2 regions of the Pelosinus fermentans DSM 17108 genome follow, and region 1 is predicted to be linked to the other one. Evidence: riboswitches for the same ligand, from Rfam matches in the RefSeq annotation. Region 1 holds a riboswitch; the other holds the start of a gene.
What was found. A riboswitch is a leader RNA that binds a small molecule or an ion and turns the genes downstream of it on or off. The one in region 1 is predicted to bind glycine.
Positions count from the first base shown of each region.

Region 2: it holds a riboswitch for glycine, as region 1 does, so the genes downstream of both, FR7_RS22195 (ABC transporter substrate-binding protein) here and gcvT (glycine cleavage system aminomethyltransferase GcvT) in region 1, are expected to answer to the same signal.

Region 1 covers NZ_AKVN02000001.1:3,584,400-3,588,617, forward strand. Annotated here, with positions in the region: gene gcvPA (aminomethyl-transferring glycine dehydrogenase subunit GcvPA) at 1-588, opposite strand, end outside; gene gcvH (glycine cleavage system protein GcvH) at 591-980, opposite strand; gene gcvT (glycine cleavage system aminomethyltransferase GcvT) at 983-2,083, opposite strand; glycine riboswitch at 2,154-2,236, opposite strand; glycine riboswitch at 2,240-2,329, opposite strand; glycine riboswitch at 2,461-2,544, opposite strand; gene FR7_RS16640 (BMC domain-containing protein) at 2,894-3,445, opposite strand; gene FR7_RS16645 (SLBB domain-containing protein) at 3,466-4,218, opposite strand, start outside.
Region 2 covers NZ_AKVN02000001.1:4,841,828-4,846,045, forward strand. Annotated here, with positions in the region: gene FR7_RS22190 (hypothetical protein) at 1-282, opposite strand, end outside; gene FR7_RS22195 (ABC transporter substrate-binding protein) at 505-1,671, opposite strand; glycine riboswitch at 1,926-2,025, opposite strand; glycine riboswitch at 2,034-2,109, opposite strand; partial or broken gene garR (2-hydroxy-3-oxopropionate reductase) at 2,490-3,383, opposite strand; gene gudD (glucarate dehydratase) at 3,436-4,218, opposite strand, start outside.

The sequences.
Region 1 (4,218 bases):
GTTTAAATCAGTCAAACCATCGCTATATGGTGCCAATTTAAGCTCGATCTTTTTATCCTTGGCATAGGTCAGAAATGTCTCCCGATAATGGGGATGGACAGTCTCGGCCATTACAATTGCCGTTTTCTTAGAACTGGCACACGCCATCATAGCGGCTTCAGCAACGGCAGTACCGCCATCATACATGGAGGCATTGGCCACTTCCATGCCTGTAATCTCGCAGATCATTGACTGGTATTCCCATAACGCCTGCAAGTAGCCCTGGGAAATCTCCGGCTGATATTGCGTGTAGGCAGTGTAAAATTCAGAGCGTCCAATGATATGATGAACTACACTGGGAATATAATGGTCATAAGCTCCTGCACCTAGAAAGCAGGTTAATTCCTGAAGATTGGCATTCGCTTTTGCCAGTGCTTTGAGATGTTTAACTAAGCCCTGTTCAGGCAGGGCTGGCGGCAAATTTAATGTCCTGGTCATTCGCAAATCAGCTGGTACGTCTTCAAATAATTTTTCCACTGAATCAACGCCAACAGCATCTAGCATCTCACGTCTATCAGCTTTTGTATGAGGAAGATAACTCCAAGCCATTTCTAGTGTCCTCCCTCCGCCGCCAACTGAGCATATGCATCGCTATCTAAAAGATCATCTAATTCACTGCTGTCAGACATTTCAATAACAACGATCCAACCTTCACCATAAGGTTCTTGATTGATCAGGTCGGGAGAATCCGTAAGTGCTTGGTTCACTTTTACAATTTTTCCGGAAACCGGAGCATAAATATCCGATACTGCTTTTACTGACTCAATGACAGAAAAGCTATCGCCCACTTTCACTGTACTTAACTCATCTGGCAATTCTACAAATACAACATCACCTAACTGTGATTGAGCAAAATCAGTTACCCCAATAATAGCAACGTTACCTTCTACCTTGACCCATTCGTGATCTTTGGAGTACTTTAGTTCTTTTGGAATATTCATTATTACTTCCCCTCTCTTTTATAAAATGGTTTGGAAATGACTTGGGCGGATACATTCTTGCCGCGAATTTCAATATCTATTTTTTGTCCAACCTTTGCATATTCAGCTTGAATTATACCCAAACCAAGGTTTTTATCAAGGGATGGAGCGTAAGTTCCTGTCGTTACCACTCCAACATAGCTGCCCTCTACTAAAATCGGATATTCAGCCCGTGCTACTCCACGGTCAATCATCTCAAAACCAACTATTCTGCGTTTTGGTCCATTGGTTTTCTGTTCCTGCAGCGTTCCTTGTCCGTTAAATTCCCCCTTATCAAGCTTTACAAATATTCCGAGTCCTGCCTCAATGGGCGAAATATCGGCCGAAAGTTCGTGCCCATATAAAGGAAAACAAACTTCAAATCTCAATGTGTCACGACAACCTAAACCAGCGGGAAGCAATCCAAGGGGGCGCCCGACTTCCATGATTGTATCCCATAAATATGTAGCATCATCCGGGCAGCAGTAAATTTCAAATCCATCTTCTCCCGTATATCCAGTTCGCGATAACAATACTTTTTTGCCAGCAATATCGATTTCAGGCATAAACCAGTAATATTTTAGTTCGGAAAGCGGTGCATCAGTCAATTTCGATACAATCGTCTCTGATAATGGTCCTTGCAGGGCGATCTGGGCTGTTTCATTAGAAATATTGGTAAGATTAACGTCAAATTCTTCGGCATTCTCCCGCATCCAATTCCAATCTTTTTCAATGTTTGCCGCATTAATAACCAGGAGATAATGATCAGCATCCTTTTTGTAAACTAATAGATCGTCTACGGTTCCCCCATGCTTATAGCACATGGGTGTGTAGAGTATTTGATTTCTTTCCAGTTTGGAGACATCGTTGGTTACTAACCTTTGCAGAAAGGCTAGTGCATCTGGTCCATTAACTACTACTTCTCCCATATGGGATACGTCAAATACTCCTGCTTTTGTTCTGACGGTCTGATGTTCATTCTTGATTCCAGTGTACTGGACCGGGAGAGACCAACCGCCAAACTCAACAATTCTGCCACCATACCGCAAATGCGTCTCATAAAGCGGTGTCTGTTTTACTGTCATGAAAACCACTCCAATCTTTCTTTAATACATTAAAAAGGACAGAGAACAAGAGTGAAGACTCACTCTTGTTCTCTGTCCTTTTACCTGAGAGATTCGCCCGCAGCGGGGCTCCCCATCGGCGACACTTTCAGTTACGAAGTGTACTCTCCAGAGTTCGGTCCAGTTACGGTTTTTTTACCTGAGAGTTTGAACAAAGCTTTGCTCCTTCGGTGACGCTAGTTAAGCGTTCTCTCCCGCAACCATCATTCCGTATGTAGTTAATCCCAAACCGAAAAAGACAGAAACCAACGTAGTTGGCCTCTGTCTTATTTACCTCCAGAGAATCCCGAATATCTCGGTTACTCTTTGGGTGCCGCATAGCGATCTTTCCAGAGTTCCATTAGAATACGGTCCTTTTGCCTGAGAGTTTATTGCCTTTGCTCCTTCGGCGCCTGAAATCAGATCTCTCCCGCATCCCTCACATGGAATATTATTAAGTTTGTGAATAATTCGAATTTTCAATGTTATGGTTTTTAGTATATAGGATTGCTCTTAACCTGTCAACACTTGTGTTTAATTTGTGAGGATCGATCATTTCCGTCTGCAATTCTATTTTATTAAGCTTTTAATCAAATTATGCCACTCTTTTATAACCACCTCTGGGACATAGGGACAGGTTCCTTGTCCCACAATCATTCTTTTCTAGGAAGTTCCTGTAAAAAAGAAGCCACGAAATTCACGGCTTCTAACCAATCGGGTTGGATATGACATTCTCTGTATCTTTGAATTTTCCAGTCAAGACACGATCTTTAGGTTTAGTGGAATTTACTATTAAAATAAGACTTTATGTAAAGCACTGTGAGGTGCTGGCAATACGAGTTGATCGACTAAAAATCCGCTGTCATGTATGGCATTGCTGCCAGCCTTAACGGCAGCAGTTACCGCTCCTACATCGCCAGTTAATGTCACCATAGCTTTGCCGCCCATTCCTCTTGCCAGGCGGACTTCGATCAATTCTACATTGGAAGCTTTTACTGCCGTATCTGCTGCAATAATCGCAGACGCTACAGAATAGCTTTCAATTACCCCCAGAGATCTTACTTCTTTGACTTCGGTACAGCCTGACAATGCTGGGAAAATACTGTCATGCAAATTAGGAAGTATAAATTCATCCACAACATTTTCAGCGCCGCTTACTGCCGTTCCGCTTTTGACTGCGCTTTGGACAGCTCCCACATCACCTGCAACCATGACAACATACTTGCCAGGGCACATGGCTTGTGCCATGAGGATCTCTACATTAGCTGCCTTTAGCATGGCATCTGCTGCTAAAAGACCTCTGGTAATATTCTTTAATTCTAATAAACCAATAGCACGCTTCATCTTATGTCCCCCCTGTTATCCTAAACCGCCCGAATACCAATACGAGTGTCTACTCTACAGATCTCTCCTGATATACTGGCATGTAAATTAGCTCCTACCGCTGCACCTTCAGGTATAGTTCCAATTAAATCACCTTTTTTAACTATATCTCCTACTTTAACAATTGGTAAAGCTGGCGCTCCAATATGCTGAGAGAGAGGCAACGTAACTTCTTTTGCAATCACTTCGTTTGCACTCAATGGTGCTTTTACATCATATTGAGCAATACCGAGACGGGCTGTCAAACGTTTGGTAGGAATTAAACGATTTATACGGGTTGACAGAGCCTGCTGTGGTTTATTGTTATGAGGATTCTTTATCCCGGCTTTTCCCAATTGCTTTTTCAATTCTGCATTCACTCTGCGGGGAGATAAACCCATGGAACAGCCAAAGGTATCACATGCACCACATTCTGAACACAGCAAAGCACGAGAAAAAATAGCCGACTCACCTATCTGCCCTTTACCAATCGCCTGCATGATACGATGAGGTTCCAAACTATGACCTAACAGGTGGCGCGGGCAAACATCAGTACAGGCCAAACAATTACAGCATACTGCCTTCGCCCGATTGGCAATCATCTGCCATGTTGTATTTTTTTGTGTAATTAAGGAATGATCCACAGGTAAAACCAAGATACCTCCTGTAGTTTTGGTAACGGGTGCATCTGAGGTAATTAATTTGCCCATCATCGGACCACCGTCAATGATCGCATAAGGATTCACAAGTGCTCC
Region 2 (4,218 bases), 1.3 Mb from region 1:
GCGATTGGGATCAAAACCATCGGAAGTATACACCACTCCTAAAGGAGCCGCAGGCCAGACACCTCGATCCGTAACAAAGAACACCGTATATACGCCAAGGGGGATTAAACCTTGGGCCGCTATTTGAATATGCCCTTCATTTCCTCTGCCACAAATTTCACCTGTAGCGGTGGCCTGCAGCCAAAATGACAAAGCAATCGCAGGCGGTCGATTGGCTGACAATGTTTCAAATATGAGATCACAGCAGCCATCGCAATATTTTGATTTTCTATCCTCTTCCACACTATCCCTCCTTATGAAAATACTATATAAAGTTTAATCGATTAAACTTCTTCCTTTTATATCTTTTATATATGGTATGCCTCCAATAGAGGAAATGTGAAAAAAGCAGAATTATTTTTATACATCCTTAATTGAAAAAAGACCATGCTATCAATGCATGATCTTTTTCCAGTTCTTAGACAATCTTAAATTACGATGGTGAAATTATAATAAATTGATTTACTAAGGTTTAACAGTTGCTTTAAACACTTGTTTGCCATCTTTCATTTCAATAATTACAACACTTTTTACTGCATCATGAGTAGCATTTAATGTTGTGCTCCCTGTTATTGCTGGATAGTCTTTTGTCCCAGCCAAGGCTTCACGAATTTTTTCTGGATCAAGGCTATTGGCGCGTTTAATGGCATCAATAATGATATTTGCCGCATCATAGCCTAGTACAGCCATCGCATCCGGCACTTGGCCATATTGTTTTTTATATGCTTCTACAAAAGCTTGCGAAGTAGCACTGGTATCATCCACCGAATAATGGTTGGTAAAATAGGTATTATTTAGTGCTGCGCTAGTTCCAACCTCCACTAGTTTTGGTGAGTCCCAGCCGTCTCCCCCTAGTATTGGCACCGTAATACCAATTTCTCGGGCTTGCTTCACAATTTTTCCTACTTCTTCATAATAGCCGGGAATATAAATAATTTCAGCATTTATCGCTTTTATTTTGGTTAAGATGGTCTTGAAATCCTGATCTTTCTGCAAATACGCTTCTTCCGCTAAAATACTCCCGCCGCCTTTTATATAGGCCTCTTTGAAGAAGGTAGATAATCCTTTGCTATAATCACTGCTGTTATCTACTAATATGACAGCCTTATTCAAATGCAGCGTGTTCAACGCAAAATTGGCACCCACTGTGCCTTGAAAGGGATCGATAAAACACACGCGGAAAGTATAATTTTTAACTTTACCACTTGCTTCATCCACTGTTACCTTAGGGTTTGTCGCACCTACAGCAACAAAGGGAACTTTAGTCGCCTCTGCCACACTAGAGGTGGCAATTGCGTTAGAGCTCGCAAAAATACCCGTTACTGCTACAACTTTATCCTGAGATGCAAGCTTGGTCATCGCGTTGGCTGACTCAGAAGGTTCACTTTTATTATCAGCAATCACAGCCTGAATTTGCTTTCCAAGAATACCGCCTTTCTCATTGGCCTCTTTAATTGCCATTTTGGCACCATTGGCAGATGAGGTACCCATGGTAGCATTACCGCCAGTCATTTCATTCAAAACACCAATTTTAATATCCTTGGAAGCAGAATCACCACAACCTGTCAACATTCCTGCTAATACTAAAACCACTAGAGATACCACCACAAGTTTAAAACCCGATTTTCTCATATCATCGTCTCCCTTTTTAATCATGTAACTGCACAAAATACACCTTTAATGCACTCTGGATGCTTCCTACGGCAAAGACACGTCAGACTAGGTGAGAGTGATTCTTTTGCTGCTTATTTATCAATGAAAAAATAAGCAGCAAAAAACAAAGAGTCAAATCACTAAGTGATTTGACTCTGGATAAACAAATGAATACGCTAAAAGCGTTTTCAGCATCACAATATAAAGAGATCTAAATCATCCCCGTATATTACGAATTTGTCTCTGTCCTTTTGCCTGAGAGATTTGTCAGCAATATAATTGCTGTGTTTCACCTTCGGCGCCCTGTATAAGAGTCTCTCCAGAGTCCCGTCCATTTACGGTTCTACTCGGTGGTCCGAGTGCCTGAGAGTTTTACTCCTTCGGCGGGCTATTAAGCCACTCTCCCGCAAACTTCATCCGGAAAACATATGTAGTTGTAGCAAGTACATTTGCTGTAAGTATTATTATAAAACAACACATCAAATAATTCAATAGTAAATAAGTAAGTTTTTTCAGCATCTTTGTCTTTTTATTCTATTCTGGCTGAACATATAAAACAAAATCGAACCACACCAGGAGCAGAGAACACAGAAATAGACGGGAGAAATAAAACATTTTTGAAACGCGAAGATGCGAAGAGAAAGAAGAACACGAAGTAAAGATGCCGAACCGCAGAGGCACAGAGGACACAGAGAAAAGATAGATAAGGTTAAAAATCCCCCTCAGCGTCCTCTGCGTCTCTGCGGTTAAATCGTTCTTCCCGTCCTTTGTCAATTGCGAGCGTCAGCGAAGCAATCCTAGCGTTTTACTTCAACTTTAGCCATCTTTTCGTAATATTTTACTAAACTGCTATGATCCCCATCGCCCATGCCATCTACTTTAAGAGCCTGCATCATTTCCATAACCGCTGCAGTCAGAGGCAGCGGAACACCCATATCATGGGATGTTTCCAATACGTTCGCTAAATCTTTAATATGAAGGTTGATACGAAATCCCGGATCAAATTTACGATCCATCATAAGAGGTGCTTTGGCATCTAGAACCGTACTTCCAGCTAAACCGCCGCGGATTGCCTGGTACACTAAATCCGGTTCTACCCCTGCTTTGCTGGCTAATACCAATGCCTCTGAAACTGCTGCAATATTTAGGGCAACAATGACCTGGTTAGCAAGTTTTGTCACGTTTCCTGCACCCACTTCACCGGTCCGTACAACAGAACCAGCCATGGCCTTCATTACAGGATAGCATGTATCAAATACTTCTTGCTTGCCGCCAACCATTACAGACATGGTACCATCGATCGCTTTGGGTTCGCCGCCGCTTACGGGAGCATCTAACATTTCCACGCCTTTTTCAGCAAGTTTTGCTGCTAATTCGCGACTTACCAAAGGAGCAATGGAACTCATATCGATGAAAACAGTACCTTGTTTTGCCCCATCAAGTACACCATTTTCTCCTAAAACTACTTCTTTTACATGTGGTGAGTTCGGCAGCATGGTAATAATAATATCAGCCTGCTGGGCTGCTTCTTTAGCTGTAGCTGCACTCTTGGCTCCTGCGGCTACCACTTCATCAACAGCCTGTTGGTTCCTATCTACAACAATCAGTTCATAGCCAGCCTTAAGTAAGTTTTTACTCATAGGCTTACCCATGATTCCTAGTCCAATAAATCCAATTCTCATTTTCTTGACTCCTCCAGCTTTTTTAAATTACAAGTTACCAGTATTACTTCTTACCTTTTCCTTAGCGAACCAGACAAGGACGTTTATTATCAAACTTCCAGTTTGGAATCAGATACTGCATCGCCATAGCATCATCCCGTGCACCTAAGCAATTCTCCACATAGAGTTTGTGTGCTTTCTCAATCTGCACCATATCTACTTCGACTCCCAGACCTGGCTTATCAGGAACAGCTACCATTCCACCAACTATTTTAAATGGCTCTTTAGTCAAACGTTCCTGACCTTCCTGCCAAATCCAGTGAGTATCTAGAGCTGCGATTTTTCCAGGCGCAGCGGCTCCCACATGGGTAAACATTGCCAGAGAAATGTCAAAGTGATTATTCGAATGGGAGCCCCAGGTTAATCCCCATTCATGACACATCTGGGCAACTCGCACTGAACCTTGCATGGTCCAGAAGTGAGGATCAGCTAAAGGAATATCCACCGAATGTAACTGAATAGTATGCCCCATCTGACGCCAATCAGTAGCGATCATATTGGTAGCAGTCGGCAGCCCTGTCGCCCTCCGAAACTCAGCCATTACTTCACGCCCAGAATACCCATTCTCAGCTCCACAAGGATCTTCAGCATAAGCTAATACGTGATGTTTATTGCTGCATAATCGAATTGCTTCGTCCAAGGACCACGCACCATTCGGATCAATGGTAATACGCGCTTTTGGGAAACGCTCAGCCAACGCCGTAACCGCTTCAATCTCTTGATCGCCGCTTAGCACACCGCCCTTTAGCTTAAAGTCATTAAAACCGTAAAGCTCATGAGTAGCTTCAGCCAGCCGGACAACAGC